Regions from separate parts of the Arthrobacter sp. 2762 genome, predicted to be linked through region 3. Evidence: riboswitches for the same ligand, from Rfam matches in the RefSeq annotation. Region 3 holds a riboswitch; each other region holds the start of a gene.
The links. Region 3 has a riboswitch for thiamine pyrophosphate ahead of ABIE18_RS06905 (bifunctional hydroxymethylpyrimidine kinase/phosphomethylpyrimidine kinase). Riboswitches for the same ligand answer to the same signal wherever they lie in the genome.
Positions count from the first base shown of each region.

Region 1 (4,923 bases), on a different contig from region 3:
CTAGGCGCTGAGACTCCAAGGCGCCGGGACTTTTAGGCGCTGCTCACTCTTAAACGGCGCTGGCCATCACCCATAGGTGATGGCCAGCGCCGCTTAACCTTCTATCCCGCTCAATCTCCGGGATAGCGATCCGGCTGCGCCAGGGCACCGGACGCGGCTGCGGCCTCGCTCACGGCAGCCGCAGCGGCGATGTCGCGTTGGGTCACCTGGCCGCCTGCGTCATGGGAAACGTAACGCAAGAACACCCTGTTGAAACGCCAGTCAAGATCCGGGTGGTGGTTCTGTTCCTCGGCGATCCGGCCAATGGCGGCGATGAGCGCCAAGGCGTCGGCCGCCGTCGAGGTTTTGAACACTGTCACGAGGCCGTCCTGGAGCTTCCAGTCCGGAAGGTCCTTGAGGGCGGCCTCCAGGGCGACCTGGGTCAACGGCTCTTTCCTGTCAGCCACCACTGCTCCTTCATTCAGAGGAACTCTGCCCGGCCCTCCATGGCCGATGACGCGAGGGCGTGCTCCCGGCGCGGGATACGGCCAGCCTGCTTGGCCAGCCTACCGGCGATCACCGCGTGTTTGAAGGCTTCGCCCATCTGCACCGGGTTCTGAGCACGGGTCACGGCCGTTGCCAACAGGACAGCATCGCAGCCCAGCTCCATGGCCAGCGCGGCATCAGAGGCAGTCCCGATGCCGGCGTCGAGTACTACGGGAACAGAGGCCCGGGACACGATCAGTTCGATGTTGTGCGGGTTCAGGATGCCCAGCCCCGTTCCAATAGGCGAGCCGAGGGGCATGACTGCTGTGGCACCCAGGTTTTCCAGACGCAGCGCAAGGACAGGATCGTCATTGGTGTAGGCGAAGACCTTGAAGCCACGGTTCACCAGCTGTTCGGTTGCCTCCACGAGTTCCACCGCGTCCGGAAGGAGCGTATGTTCATCGGCGATGACTTCCAGCTTCACCCAGTCCGTCTCCAGCGCCTCCCGGGCGAGCTCCGCGGTCATCACTGCGTCTTTGGCAGTAAAACAGCCAGCGGTGTTGGGCAGGACCCGGATGTTGTGATCCAGCAGGAGTTGAAACAGTGAACCTGTCTCGGCCGGTGAGTACCGGCGCATTGCCACAGTGGTCAGTTCCGTCCCTGAGGCCAGCAGGGCTGCTCCCAGCCCGCCAAGACTCGGCGCTCCACCGGTACCCATGATAAGGCGGGAGCCGAATTCGACGCCGTCGATCACCAAAGCATCAGTGCGGATGTCAGTTTTTGCTGCGGTCATTTTTTCAGCCTCCCTGGACTGCGGTTACGAGTTCGAGTTCGTCTCCATCGGCGAGCGCAGTCGCGGCCCATTGGCTGCGCGGCACCACCTCGGAATTGCGTGCGACGGCGACACCCAGCTTGCCGCCGTCGGCTGCCTGTCCCCGGTGGTCCAGGATGCGGCCTGTGATGGCGCTGACGAGCGTGCTGACGGATGCGTCGTCCGCCACGGCGTGTTCGGAGCCGTTGAGTTTGATGTTCATGGTGTGTCCTTGATTGCTGGTTGGAGGCGGTGATCCTGCGTTGCCGTAAATCGATCAGGCCGGAAAATGGACCATCGGGGGTCGGCTGAGCCGCTGATCAGCCCGCCTACGATTTTGGCGGCCACAGGCGTCAACAGAACGCCGTGGCGGAAGAACCCGGACGCGATCACGAGACCGTCCATGGTGCCCTCAGGCCCTGAAACACGTCCCAGTCCAGAAACGCGTCCAAGTAATGGTGCGTTGTCCGGAGTGCCGGGCCGTGCGCGTGCTGTCGTTTCCAACAGTTCCAGCTCCGCCACCGCAGGCACCAGCACTTGGGCGTCCCGCAGGAGTTGATAGACGCCCCCGGCGGAGACTGCATTGGTGGAAGCGGATAGACCGTCCTCGCGCTGCGTGGCTCCAATCACCACCGTGCCATCGTCCCGGGGCACGATGTAGACCGGCACCCCGCGGACCATGCCCCGGATGGTGGATGTGAGGAGGGGCTGGAGGTGTTGGGGAACGCGCAGCCTCAGGATGTCGCCGTAAACGGGCCGCAGGGGCAGCGTGAGCCCCTCGGGGAGATTGCCGATCCTTGCCGCATCCAGCCCGCAGGCAATTACAGTTTCTGGGGCCAAAACGACGGTGCCGGAATCGACTTCAACCCCCGAGACGCGGTCTCCGTCCCAGAGCAAACGGGATGCGTGGAGCGGCAGGGCGAAACCGTCCTCCGCTCCGGAAACCCACGTTGCGTCACTTGGTCCGTGCGCTGCCAACCCTTCCATGAGGCACCGTGCAAGGCGCCGCGGATCCACTTGGTGATCGGCCGGTATCTCGAAGGCACAGGAAATCTGTGGGCTCAGCAAAGGCTCACGCTCGCGCGCTTCCCGCAATGATAATGGCTCCACGTGCAGCCCCGCGGCCTGCTGGACTGTGCGGAGGTCTGCCAGCGCGCGGCGGTCGGCGGCGTCGGCACCAACGGCGATTGTCGACGTCGTGCGGTATCCGGTGGCTGGTTCGCCGCCATGGACGCTCCGGATGAAAGCGGGCCACAGTTGGGAGGATTCCAGCATGAGTTCCAGGAGGTCTTCCTCCTGGTAGTGGAGTTCACTGACCGGAGCCAGCATGCCGGCGGCAGCGAACGTCGCACCCGCTGCGGGGGTGGGATCAACGAGGACCACAGAGCGGCCCTGGCGGCGGGCTTCGTGGGCAATGCCAAGGCCGATGATGCCGCCACCAACGACTGCGACGTCTGCCTGCAAGGGGTTTTGGCGGGATTCTGCCATATGTTTCCTTCCCTACGCCGGTATTAGCCGGATCAGGTCAAGCGGTCGGCGCTGAAGCCCTCTCAGCCGGACGGTCATATGACGCTGTCACGGCTCCCGCAGTACGTGCCCAGTTTAGAGGAACTACTCTGGTTTCCATGACCCAGCATGATGTCCACACCACTGCCCGCCTCTACTTGTGCACTGATGCCCGCAAAAGCCAGGGCGATTTTGAAGACTTCGTCGACGCCGCGTTCGAGGGCGGCGTAGACATCATCCAGCTTCGCGACAAGACGCTCGAGGCTGCCGAGGAGCTTGAGGTCCTGGAGGTTCTGCATAACGTGGCCCAACGGCACGGGCGGCTGTGGGCCGTCAACGACCGCGCCGATGTTGCCAGTATTTCCGGGGCTCCGGTGTTCCATATCGGGCAAAAGGACATCCCCCTGCGCGCCGCACGGCACCTCCTCCACGACCGCACCGTGATCGGCCTCTCCACCCATACGCCGGAGCAGGTTGACGCCGCGATAGCTGCCTCCCCTGGCAGGAGCGGACTGGATTATTTCTGTGTTGGTCCGGTGTGGGCAACGCCCACAAAGCCAGGCCGTGAAGCAGTTGGGATGGACCTGGTCACATATGCCGCGGAAGCCGTGAAGCGCGCGGATGAGGAGACCGTAGGTGGCGTCCTCCTCCCCTGGTTCGCGATTGGCGGCATCGACCTCACCAACGTTGAACAGGTGGTGGCTGCGGGAGCGAGCCGGATCGTCGTGGTGCGGGCCATCACTGAGGCGGAGGATCCGACGGCGGCGGCCAAGACACTGCTGGAAGCGCTCGACGCCGGATGAGCAGCGGCGCCCGGATGGCCCCGAAGGGTCTGCGAACGCGTCCTAAGCCGTAAGCCCGAGCCCTGACATCCGGCGGCCGTGCCGCTCGGCAAGCTCGGCGGTGAGCGCTTTAACTGCCGTACGCGTATCCCCTCCGCCCTTGAGCATCGGTCCCAAGTGAGGATGTTCCATGCCGACGCGTTGGGCTTGGGTCAATGCTTCACCGACGAGGCGGCGACCCCACAAAGCGAGTCGCGATGCCAGGCGCGGGTCATCAGCCAGGGCCCGACGCAGGAGGATGCGGAGTACTTCCGTGGCTTGGTCGGCGGAGGCAACCTTCTGGACAAAGAGTTGCGTCCCGCCGTCAAGGAACGAAGCCACCATCCGGTAAAAATCTGACGACACGGTGTCGATCACATAGGCCTTCATGACTGATTCAAACCAATCCGCTGGCCTTGTTCGCTCATGGAAGTGGTCAAATGAGCGCTGGAACGGAAGCATGGCTTCTTCCGCATCGAGTCCCATCTCCGATAGCCGGCTGCTGATCAAGGCAAAGTTTCCGTAGGCGCCTACGGCGATCTTTGCCAGCACTGCCCTGTCATGGAGAGTGGGAGCGTACCGGGAATCGAAAGACAACCGACCAAACGCCGAGAGCTCGCCGTAGGCCATGGCTCCCAGCAGCTCCGAGGCGAGACGCTGGACGCGAGCATTGTCGTCCGTGGAAGTGCTCATGGTCCAAGACTATCCAGCGATTTCGGGCTAACCTGATTTTCGTGTCACATCATCGGATTTCGCCCAACGTCGACGACTCGTCGGACCAGCTCGCAGAGGCATTTGCAGCCCTCCGGAGCGAGCTGGAACTTCCGGGCGAATACCCAACCGAGGCCGTGGCGGAAGCCCGGAAAGCCGTAGAACACCACAGGCTGCCGGACCGCGACCTCCGGGACATTCCGTTCGTGACCATCGATCCAGCCACGTCCACGGACCTGGACCAAGCGGTGTTCATTGAACGTGCCGGTGACGGTTACAAAGTCCTCTACGCAATCGCGGATGTGCCATCCTTTGTTGCTCCCGGTGGGGCGCTTGACGCAGAAACACGACAACGGGGGCAAACGTTCTACGCTCCTGACGGGAGAATCCCGCTGCACCCGGAGGTTATCAGCGAGAACGCCGGAAGCCTGTTGGCTGGTCAGGACTGCAGCGCCTTCGTGTGGGACTTCGAGCTGGACCACAATGCGGAAGTATCCGCCACGTCCGTGGCTCGGGGCACTGTCCGAAGTCGCGCCAAGCTGAGTTACAGGGGCGCCCAGGAACAGATCGATGCCGGCACCGCCCCGCCGGTGCTTCAGCTCCTCAAGG
Region 1 is NZ_JBEPSI010000004.1:26,267-31,189, reverse strand. Features, by position in the region: gene ABIE18_RS08740 (hypothetical protein) at 1-4, shown strand, start outside; gene ABIE18_RS08735 (4a-hydroxytetrahydrobiopterin dehydratase) at 111-446, opposite strand; gene ABIE18_RS08730 (thiazole synthase) at 461-1,258, opposite strand; gene thiS (sulfur carrier protein ThiS) at 1,263-1,499, opposite strand; gene thiO (glycine oxidase ThiO) at 1,496-2,764, opposite strand; TPP riboswitch at 2,757-2,874, opposite strand; gene thiE (thiamine phosphate synthase) at 2,902-3,585, shown strand; gene ABIE18_RS08710 (ferritin-like fold-containing protein) at 3,628-4,296, opposite strand; gene ABIE18_RS08705 (RNB domain-containing ribonuclease) at 4,338-4,923, shown strand, end outside.
Region 1: another riboswitch for thiamine pyrophosphate. It lies ahead of thiO (glycine oxidase ThiO); the one in region 3 lies ahead of ABIE18_RS06905 (bifunctional hydroxymethylpyrimidine kinase/phosphomethylpyrimidine kinase).

Region 2 (4,923 bases), on a different contig from region 3:
ATGTCGCTGCTGACATCGGCATCGTCCTGTCTTCGCTGGCGGATTCAGGTGGCGGCCATATCGTGGCTCATGAGCAGGGCGCAATCTCTGCAATGCTCGCAGCGGTTGAACGGCCGGACCTGGTGCACTCCCTGACACTCGTTGAGCCGGCCTGTTTATCCTTGACGGCCGAGCTGCCCGCTACGGCATTCCATCGTTCGCTGATGGAGCCGCTGTTTGACGTGCGGAACCAAGTCAACGACGCCGACTACGAACGTGAGTACTTCAGGCGCGCGTTTTCAGCCGAAGCGGGCGGGCTGGACAGTCCGGAAGCGCGCCGTTCCGCACGTCGCCTTCGGCTCCAGGCGCCCCCTTGGGAGGCGCCCTTGCACATCGTCCCTGGCGTACCGACCCTTGTCCTTACGGGCGGGTGGGAGCCATTGTATGAAGAAATTGCCAGGTACCTGGAGGAAACCGGCGCCCTCCGACGCATAGCAGCGGGAGGGCACCGGCCTCAGGACTCGGGGGATGGAGACCGGATTATTCGCTCTTTTGTAGCTGACGTCGTCCGGACGAGGTCAGTTAAGGTTTCCTGACGCGCCCGCCGCTTGGGTGGAGGGCGCCTGGGTAGAGGGAACCTGCAGCTCCGGGAGGTAGACCTTGCCGCCTGATGCCAGGAACTCTTCGCTCTTCTCCCGCATCCCGCTGTACATTTCCGCAATGGCTGCCTGCGACTCCGCTGATCCGTATTCGTCGCGGATGTCCTGGCTGATGCGCATGGAACAGAATTTGGGTCCGCACATCGAGCAGAAGTGGGCTGTCTTCGCCGGTTCCGCTGGAAGTGTTTCGTCGTGGAATGCCTCTGCCGTGACAGGGTCCAGGGAAAGTGCGAACTGGTCGCGCCAACGGAATTCGAAGCGGGCCTTGGACAGGGCATCGTCGCGTTCGTTCGCGCCAGGGTGGCCCTTGGCGAGGTCAGCGGCGTGCGCCGCGATCTTGTACGTGATGACGCCGGTCTTGACGTCGTCTTTGTTCGGCAGCCCGAGGTGCTCCTTCGGCGTCACGTAGCAGAGCATGGCGGTGCCGTAGCGGGCGATCTCCGTGGCGCCGATGGCTGAAGTGATGTGGTCGTAGCCGGGGGCAACATCAGTGACCAGGGGACCCAGTGTGTAGAACGGTGCGCCCTTGCAGAGTTCCTGTTGGCGCTCTACGTTCTCCCGGACCAGGTGGAACGGCACGTGGCCGGGTCCTTCGACCATCACCTGGACGTCGAACTCCCAGGCCCGCTGCGTCAGTTCGGCGAGGGTGTCCAGCTCGGCGAACTGGGCAGCGTCGTTGGCATCTGCCGTGGCGCCCGGGCGCAGCCCGTCGCCCAGGGAGAACGCGACATCGTACTTGGCGAAAATTTCGCACAGCTCATCGAAGTGCGTGTAGAGGAAGTTTTCCTGGTGGTGCGCCAGGCACCAACCAGCCATGATCGAGCCGCCACGGGAAACGATGCCGGTGACGCGGTTGGCTGTCAGCGGCACGTAACGAAGCAGCACGCCTGCATGGATGGTCATGTAGTCAACACCCTGCTCGCACTGCTCGATGACGGTGTCGCGGAAGATCTCCCACGTGAGTTTGTTGGCTTCGCCGTTGACCTTTTCAAGGGCCTGGTAGATCGGGACAGTTCCGATGGGGACGGGGGAGTTGCGGATGATCCACTCACGGGTGGTGTGGATGTCATCTCCGGTGGACAGGTCCATAACGGTGTCGGCACCCCATTGCGTCGCCCACTGCAGCTTGTCTACTTCTTCGGCAATGGAGCTCGTGACGGCGGAGTTGCCGATGTTGGCATTGATCTTGACCAGGAATGCCTTGCCGATGATCATCGGCTCGGATTCCGGGTGGTTGATGTTGTTGGGAATGATTGCCCGGCCTGCGGCGACTTCACTCCTGACGAGTTCAACATCGCAGTTCTCACGCAACGCCACGAACTGCATTTCAGGCGTGATGACGCCCTGCCTGGCGTAGTGCATCTGGGTGACGGTCTTGCCCTCGACGGCGCGGCGGGGCACCGGCTGCGCGCCCTTCCACTCTGCTGACGCTGCTCCGCGGCGGACGGCCGACTTGCCGTCGTCGAGCAGGTTCCGTTCGCGGCCGGAGTACGCTTCCGTGTCGCCGCGGCCCTCAATCCAAGCGGCCCGGAAGGGCTCCAGGCCCACTACGGGATCGCTGCCCGGCCCCGCGGTTCGGTACACCTGCAGTGGAGCGTTTGCTTCGCCGTTGGGGGACGGTTCAAGAGCGATCTCCGTGACGGGGACCCGGATGCCGTTCGCGGGGTCTTCCAGCCACGCCAGCGAATGGGATTTCAGCGACTGTGTGACGCTTCCCGCCGTATTTTCGCTGGTATTGGCCTGGCTTTGGGCAGGGCTGTGCTGTGTTTCGGTGGTGCTCAAAGGATTACTCACTTCCTTCGCCGGCATTACCCGGACAGGTTCAACGGTCGCAGACTGCCTCAGTCCGATCTCAGCCCCTGCAGGGGCCCCCGTGTGGTCGTAGACGAAGCTACCACAGCCCGCGGCCTGAGCCCCAGTCATATCCGAACACGTCGAGCCTGAACCACGGTGCGCACTAGGCTTTTGCCATGGCCAACATCATCGAATTCACTGGTCCTGTGCTTGTGGCAGGAGACGACCAACGGCACGGGCTGTGGTCCGTCGATGGCAAACTGACGTTCGAACGTCCCGTGACGCCACCCGATTCCGTGCTGGATGGATGGGTCCTTCCCGGTTTTGTTGACGCCCATTGCCATATTGGACTTGGCGTTGGCGGGGCGGTTGATGAGCAGACGACTCTTGCCCAGGCGCAAGCGGACCTTCAGGCCGGTACGTTGCTGATCCGCGATGCTGGGTCGCCCAGCGACACGCGGTGGGTGCAGCAGCGCCGAGACCTGCCCCGACTCATCAGGGCAGGCCGCCACATCGCCCGGAGCCGGCGTTACCTGCGTGGCTTAGGCCACGAAGTGGAGCCGGACGAACTGGTGGAGACGGTCCGCAAGGAAGCCCGGGACGGGGACGGTTGGGTCAAGATCGTCGGAGACTGGATCGACCGCGACGCCGGTGACCTTGCAGCTTCCTTTCCCGCGGACGTGGTCCGGGATGCCATAGCGGCCGCCCATGACGAAGGGGCCCGGGTGACGGCCCACTGCTTCGCTGAAGACACCATCGACGACATGCTCGACGCCGGAATTGATTGCATTGAACACGCCACCGGCCTCTTGCCGCGGCACATTCCCCGTCTCGTTGAGCAGTCCGTCCCGATTGTTCCTACGTTGGTAAACATCGCGACTTTTCCGGATATCGCCGCCCAGGCTGCCCCGAAGTTTCCTGGGTACGCCGACCATATGACGCGTCTTTGGGAGCGACGCCGTGAGCGGGTGTTGGAGGCTTTTGAAGCCGGCGTGACGATCTTTGCGGGAACGGATGCCGGCAGCGTGATCAAGCACGGCCGGATAGCGGATGAGATGCAGGAACTGCACGACGCCGGCCTGCCGCCTGCCGCCGTCCTCGACGCCGCCTGCTGGCGGGCCCGAAAGTGGCTGGGAGCCGAAGGAATCAGCGAAGGTGCCAGTGCCGACGTCGTGGTCTGCCGTGAGGATCCTCGCCAGAGGATCCGTACCGTCGGGAGCCTGAACCATGTTGTCCTGCGAGGAAACGTAGTCCGCTAGGAATAAATTGAAGCTTCAAGTAATTTAGATAGGTAGAACGTGCCGAAGGGCGGCCACCTATGAACCGGGAGCTTCACATGACCACAGCATCAAGCCAGGACCTCCTTCCTGCCGAACTCACCATGGGCACCGTCATGCTCAAGGTTGGCGACATGAAGCTCATGAGTGACTACTACCTAAGGGCTCTGGGCCTTGAGGTTGTTGCCGAGCAGGACGGCGGACTTTACTTGGGGCGGCTGGGGAAGCCGGTGGTTCACCTCGCACCCGCCGCCGGCCTGCAGATTCCGGGTCGCGGCGAAGCGGGACTTTTCCATACGGCCATCCTTTTCCAGGACCAGCCGTCCCTTGCGGCCACGATCGCCACGGCCGCCGAATATGAACCACGCGCATTTGTGGGCAGTGCCGACCATCTGGTGAGTGAAGCGTTCTATTTCACTGATCCCGAAGGCAATGGGATTGAGCTCTATTACGACAAGCCGCGCGATGTCTGGCAGTGGGATGGCAAGAATGTGGTTATGGACAACGTTGCTTTGCCGCCCCAGCGCTTCCTCCAGCAACACTTGAGTGAGGCTGCCGTGACTGGCCAGCGGGAAGCCGCTGCCGGCGTCGGGCACGTGCACCTCCAAGTAGGTGACGTGCAGACCGCCCAGGATTTTTATGTGGACACGCTGGGTTTTGAGAGGACAGCGGGCTGGCATGGGCAGGCGTTGTTTGTTTCCGCGGGCGGCTACCACCACCATATGGCGATGAACGTGTGGAACAGCCGCGGGGCCGGGCCTCGCCGGGATACCCTGGGCCTGGGCGAAGTCCTGATCGAGGTTCCATCTGCCGATGACGTCGCCGCACTGGCTGACCGGCTGAAAGTTGCGTCCGTGGCGAACCACCATACGGGCCTGGAACTGCAGTTCGAAGACCCCTGGCGCAACAAGCTGCGCGTGGCAGTGCGCTAAGCGCCCTGGCGGGAAGCGCCGTCGCACTGGCTTCCGAATGCAGGGGTCGGGACTGCACTAGGCTGGGCATTGACGGTATTTGCCCCTTGGGCCCTTGCCGCCGCCCCGTCAGCACGAAGGAATGAGAGTACTCTCCATGGGCTTTGCCGAAATTTTTGTAGCCACCCACGATGAAGCACTCAAGAGGGCGGCTGCCTTGGATCGGGGCGCCGACGTTACCGGCCCCGCCGTCAGGATTGATGGCATCACCGACTTTGAGGTCGAGCAACTGGGGGACCTTGC
Region 2 is NZ_JBEPSI010000004.1:388,017-392,939, forward strand. Features, by position in the region: gene ABIE18_RS10310 (alpha/beta fold hydrolase) at 1-575, shown strand, start outside; gene thiC (phosphomethylpyrimidine synthase ThiC) at 558-2,420, opposite strand; TPP riboswitch at 2,416-2,523, opposite strand; gene ABIE18_RS10320 (amidohydrolase family protein) at 2,609-3,691, shown strand; gene ABIE18_RS10325 (VOC family protein) at 3,769-4,641, shown strand; gene ABIE18_RS10330 (hypothetical protein) at 4,778-4,923, shown strand, end outside.
Region 2: another riboswitch for thiamine pyrophosphate. It lies ahead of thiC (phosphomethylpyrimidine synthase ThiC); the one in region 3 lies ahead of ABIE18_RS06905 (bifunctional hydroxymethylpyrimidine kinase/phosphomethylpyrimidine kinase).

Region 3 (4,923 bases):
GCGAACGATGATCTCGCCTGCGGAAACTACCTGGCCACCGAAACGCTTGACGCCGAGGCGCTGTGCGTTGGAGTCACGACCGTTGCGAGTGGAGCTCGCGCCTTTTTTGTGTGCCATGTGAAATGCCTGCCTCTAAATTTCTGGGGAAACTGAAAATCTGAACAGAGTAACGAAAGTTACTTGATGCTCGTGATCTTGATCTTGGTCAGTTCCTGACGGTGACCCTGGCGCTTCTTGTAGCCGGTCTTGTTCTTGAACTTCTGGATGACGATCTTGGGACCGCGAAGGTCCTCAAGGATCTCAGCCGTGACCGTGACCTTGGCCAGGTCCGCGGCAGCGGACGTGACCTTGTCGCCGTCAACCAGGAGCAAGGCGGGCAGCTCAAGCGTGCTGCCGGCTCCACCGGGGACGCGGTTAAGCGTTACGTAGTCTCCAACGGAAACTTTTTCTTGGCGGCCGCCTGCGCGGACAATCGCGTACACCACTTGGGTACTCACTTCTCTCGACGTTTCTTACTAAATTTGCGTGCGGAACCTTGAACCGGAATCAGGCTTGGTTCGCGCTGTGCCTCAACGCCGTGGACTTCAGATCGAAGCCCGCGAGTCATCCCATGAACAATTCCAAGGGGCATAACCCAAGTGTTGGCGTAAGCACCGAAGATCAAGATTACGCTAGTTTGACCTTCAGCTGCAAATGAGGCCGGGTCCGGAGGCTATCGGGTGACTTGCGTCACCAGTTGTAACGGACTCTCCCGGCACCGTGCCCATACAGCCTACAGGATTTGCGCCGGGATACTGCGGTTTGGCCCGCGACGCGCTGGAGCTTTGTGGATTTGTTCCACGCGGCAACCTCGGAAACCCTGCTCAGGCGAAGAGCCTGGGGGCATCAAAGAACGCAGTTTCGTAGCGGCAGGACTGGGCGAAGGCCTCAACCATGGCCTTGCGTTCCTGCACAGAGGCGCCAACTGCCGCAGCATCGGTAATGTCGATCGCCTTCCGGGTTGCGGCAGCAAACTCCTCGTCCGCGTACGTCTTCAACCATGCGGCGTAAGGGTGGTCGCTGGGAGCCCCTGCTTGGACATACGCCCCGTGAAGTTGCTGCCCTACCTCCGCGTACAGCCAGTAGCAGGGCAGGATTGCCGCCAGCAAAACGGCGTAACTGCCCGAAGCCGACGTCGCCAGCAGATGGTCCACGTACGACCTTGTCACGGGTCCGGTCTCTGTCGAAGCCGGACGCGTGCTCAGCCAGTCCCGGTGGAGCTCGGACTCCACTTCAAGGCAGAGTTGCGATGACTTTGCCCAGAAGAGCTGCTCTTCTTCAGTGGGGGCAAGTGCACCTGCGCGCGCCAAAACCCGGGAGTAGCCGTTCAGGTAGATGGCATCCTGGGCGAGGTAATAGTTGAACTGGGGCTCCGGGAGGCGCCCGGACTGCAGGCCTTGGATGAAGCCGAGGCCGTAAATTGCGTCCAATTCCGGTGCAGCTTCGGCCCACAGCCGCGCGGCAAAGTCGCCGGACTTCCCTGCAGGATACAGCGCTGGCTCCATGTGCTGGAAGTGGTGGACCGGCCCGCTGCCCTTGCCTACCTCGAGCCGGTCGGCCGCCGCGAGGGCCTGCAGCAGCCACGGCTTGACCTCGCGGAGTGATGCCTCCCAATCGTCCCTGCGGGCTTGGACCGTGGCCAATGCCGAGGAGAGTGAGCACCCCGTTCCGTGGCTGTTCCTGGTATCCACTCGGGGCCCAGGCACCTCGATGACGTCCTGCCGCAGCAAGCCACTCGTATTGACCAGCGCATCCGGACAGTCGTTTCCTGCCAAATGGCCGCCCTTCACCAAAACCGTCGTTCCACACTCAGCAGCCAGTCGCTTGCCTTGGTCAAGCGCCGTGGCCCAATCCGGGGCTTCGGGCTCACCCAACAACATCGCCAGTTCGGGAAGGTTTGGGGTGATGAGATCCGCCAACGGCAAGAGGCTGCGCAAAGATGCTTCGGCGCTCTCACGCAGAAGACGGTCGCCACTGGTGGCCACCATCACCGGGTCAAGGACCACGACGGCGGGACGCACCTCCTCGAGCCAGTTACGGACTTCGTCGATGACGGCCGCGTCACCCAACATCCCGATCTTGACCGCATCAATGTCAATATCGCTGCTGATCGCGTCCAGTTGCTGACGCAGGAACTCCACAGGCGGAACATGGACTGCGCTGACGCCCAGGGTGTTCTGGGCCGTCAAAGCCGTGATGGCAGCCATGCCATAGCCGCCGTGCGCTGCGATGCTCTTCAGGTCTGCCTGGATTCCGGCGCCGCCAGAAGGATCCGAGCCGGCAATGCTGAGCACCCGCGGATGCGGCCGGGCTGGGACTGCTCCGATACCAGCGGGGTAGACAGGGTAGACAGCGGAATTCGACGATGAAGCCATGGTGGACATCCCTTCGCCGGTGCTAACCGGACAGGTTCAACGGGTCTGGATCTCAGCCAGGCCCAGTGCCCGGCACCCCGTGTCAGTTTCCAAGCGTAGCCCGGAACCCCGTCGGTCCGGGAACCGGACGGCCTCGGGGAATGGATGTGACTGGCAGCAACAAAAAAGTCCCGCAACATCCGCCGTAAACGGATGCTGCGGGACTGTCTCACTGATTCGGGACTGTCTCACTACTTAACGACTGTCACTGCTTTTGCCGTGCTTACAACTCGGAAGCAGGAACTCCGACCCCAAGGATGATGGGCTCGTCCGCTGCCTTCTTTGTGGCAGGCTCTTCCGCTGCCGGCGCCTTGGCTTCATGGGCCGATCCACCTGCGGCGGCAGCAGTTACGTCGTGATGTTCCACGCTGGTTTCGTTTGCCGCACCCTGCGCCCTGCTGGCGCTGCGGTTCCTTCGGCCGCGACGGCCACGCGAACGCGACGAATGATCGTGCTCATCTGTAATGACAGCAGAAGCACTGGCCGCGGAAACGGCGGAGGCAGTCGCAGGTTCGGAAACGGTATCCGTGGCCTCTTCCTCCGCAGCCGGTGCGGCACCGAGGTGCGAGAACGCCTCAGCCAGCAGGTCCAAGCTCATGGCCGGCTTGCCGGCAGGTGGTTCCTCGTGGTGTTCCACAAACGGAAGAGCCACTTCTTCGCCACCGAAGCGCAGAACAGGGGTGGACCGTGCTTCCCGAACCGCTGCTTCGTGACTGGCGGCATCAAGTGCAGCCGGTACCCCGGCATCGCCGGTTGCAGCTTCAGGGGCGGATTCATCGGTGTGACCCTGCTGGCCTGCTGCGCGGGCCAGCTCCTCCGCACGGTGAACCTCGTCGTCGTGCAGGTGGGCAGCATGCGCTGCGGCGGCGATGGTGGCAAGAGCTGCCCTGGTCGCCTCAGCCTTCGCCTGGCGGACAGGGTCCACGGACTCCGTGGCCGCCGGAGCCACGGGGGCGGCGGCGGTGCTGTGGACAGCAGGGGGCACTTCGGCCGTTGCCGGTCCCCCGCCTTTCCCGCGGCGACGCTTGCGATCAGTGCGTGCAGCAGGCTGTTGGGGTTCGGCGTGCGGACGGTGGTGCTCGGCAGCCACAACGTTGGCGCGTCGGTGTTCCACGGGCTCATCATGGGTGACGACACCACGCCCGGCACAGTGCTCGCACTGCTCACCAAACACCTCAAGCAGGCCTGTGCCCATGCGCTTGCGCGTCATCTGCACCAGGCCCAGCGACGTCACTTCGGCCACTTGGTGCTTGGTGCGGTCACGGCCCAGGCATTCCACCAAACGGCGGAGCACCAGGTCACGGTTCGATTCGAGGACCATGTCAATGAAGTCGATGACGATGATGCCACCGATATCACGCAGGCGCAGCTGGCGAACCACTTCCTCGGCCGCTTCGAGGTTGTTCTTGGTGACTGTTTCTTCCAGGTTTCCGCCGCTGCCGGTGAACTTACCCGTGTTAACATCCACCACGGTCATGGCTTCGGTGCGGTCGATGACAAGGGAACCGCCGGACGGCAGGAAAACCTTGCGTTCCAGTGCCTTGTGGATCTGTTCGTCGATCCGCCAGGCAGCAAAAATGTCCTGGTCCTTGGTCCACTTCTCAAGGCGGCCTACCAAATCGGGAGCAACGTAGGTGACGTAAGCCTCGATGGTGTCCCAGGCGTCGTCGCCGGAAACGATCAGCTTGGAGAAATCTTCGTTGAAGACGTCCCGGACAACCTTGATGGTGAGGTCGGGTTCGCCATAGAGCAGTTCCGGAGCCAGCACCTTGGTGGAGGACGCCTGCCCTTCAATGCCTTCCCACTGCGCGCGCAAACGGTTGATGTCGTGCGTCAGCTCTTCCTCGGACGCACCTTCAGCGGCCGTGCGCACAATGACGCCGGCGTTCTCCGGCAAGCGGTCCTTGAGGATGCGCTTGAGGCGGTTGCGTTCGACGTCGGGCAGTTTGCGCGAGATACCGGTCATCGAACCGCCCGGCACGTACACAAGGTAGCGGCCCGGCAAGGAAATCTGGCTGGTGAGGCGGGCGCCCTTATGGCCAACAGGGTCCTTGGTAACCTGCACCAGGACGGAATCACCGGACTTCAACGCATTCTCGATCCGGCGCGGCTGGCCCTCAAGGTTCACTGCGTCCCAATTCACTTCACCGGCATACAACACCGCATTGCGGCCCCGTCCGATGTCAACAAAAGCAGCCTCCATGGAAGGCAGAACATTCTGGACCTTGCCCAGGTACACGTTGCCAATGAGGGAGTCCTGCTGGGTCTTGGACACAAAGTGCTCGGCCAATACGCCATCTTCAAGGACCGCGATCTGGATTCTGTCGTCGCGCTGGCGGACGATCATCTGGCGATCCACGGACTCGCGGCGGGCAAGGAACTCAGCCTCTGTAATCACCTGGCGGCGGCGTCCGGTCTCCCGGGACTCGCGGCGGCGCTGCTTCTTGGCCTCAAGCCTGGTGGAACCCTT
Region 3 is NZ_JBEPSI010000003.1:61,488-66,410, reverse strand. Features, by position in the region: gene rpmA (50S ribosomal protein L27) at 1-117, opposite strand, end outside; gene rplU (50S ribosomal protein L21) at 177-485, opposite strand; gene ABIE18_RS06905 (bifunctional hydroxymethylpyrimidine kinase/phosphomethylpyrimidine kinase) at 864-2,414, opposite strand; TPP riboswitch at 2,406-2,504, opposite strand; gene ABIE18_RS06900 (Rne/Rng family ribonuclease) at 2,677-4,923, opposite strand, start outside.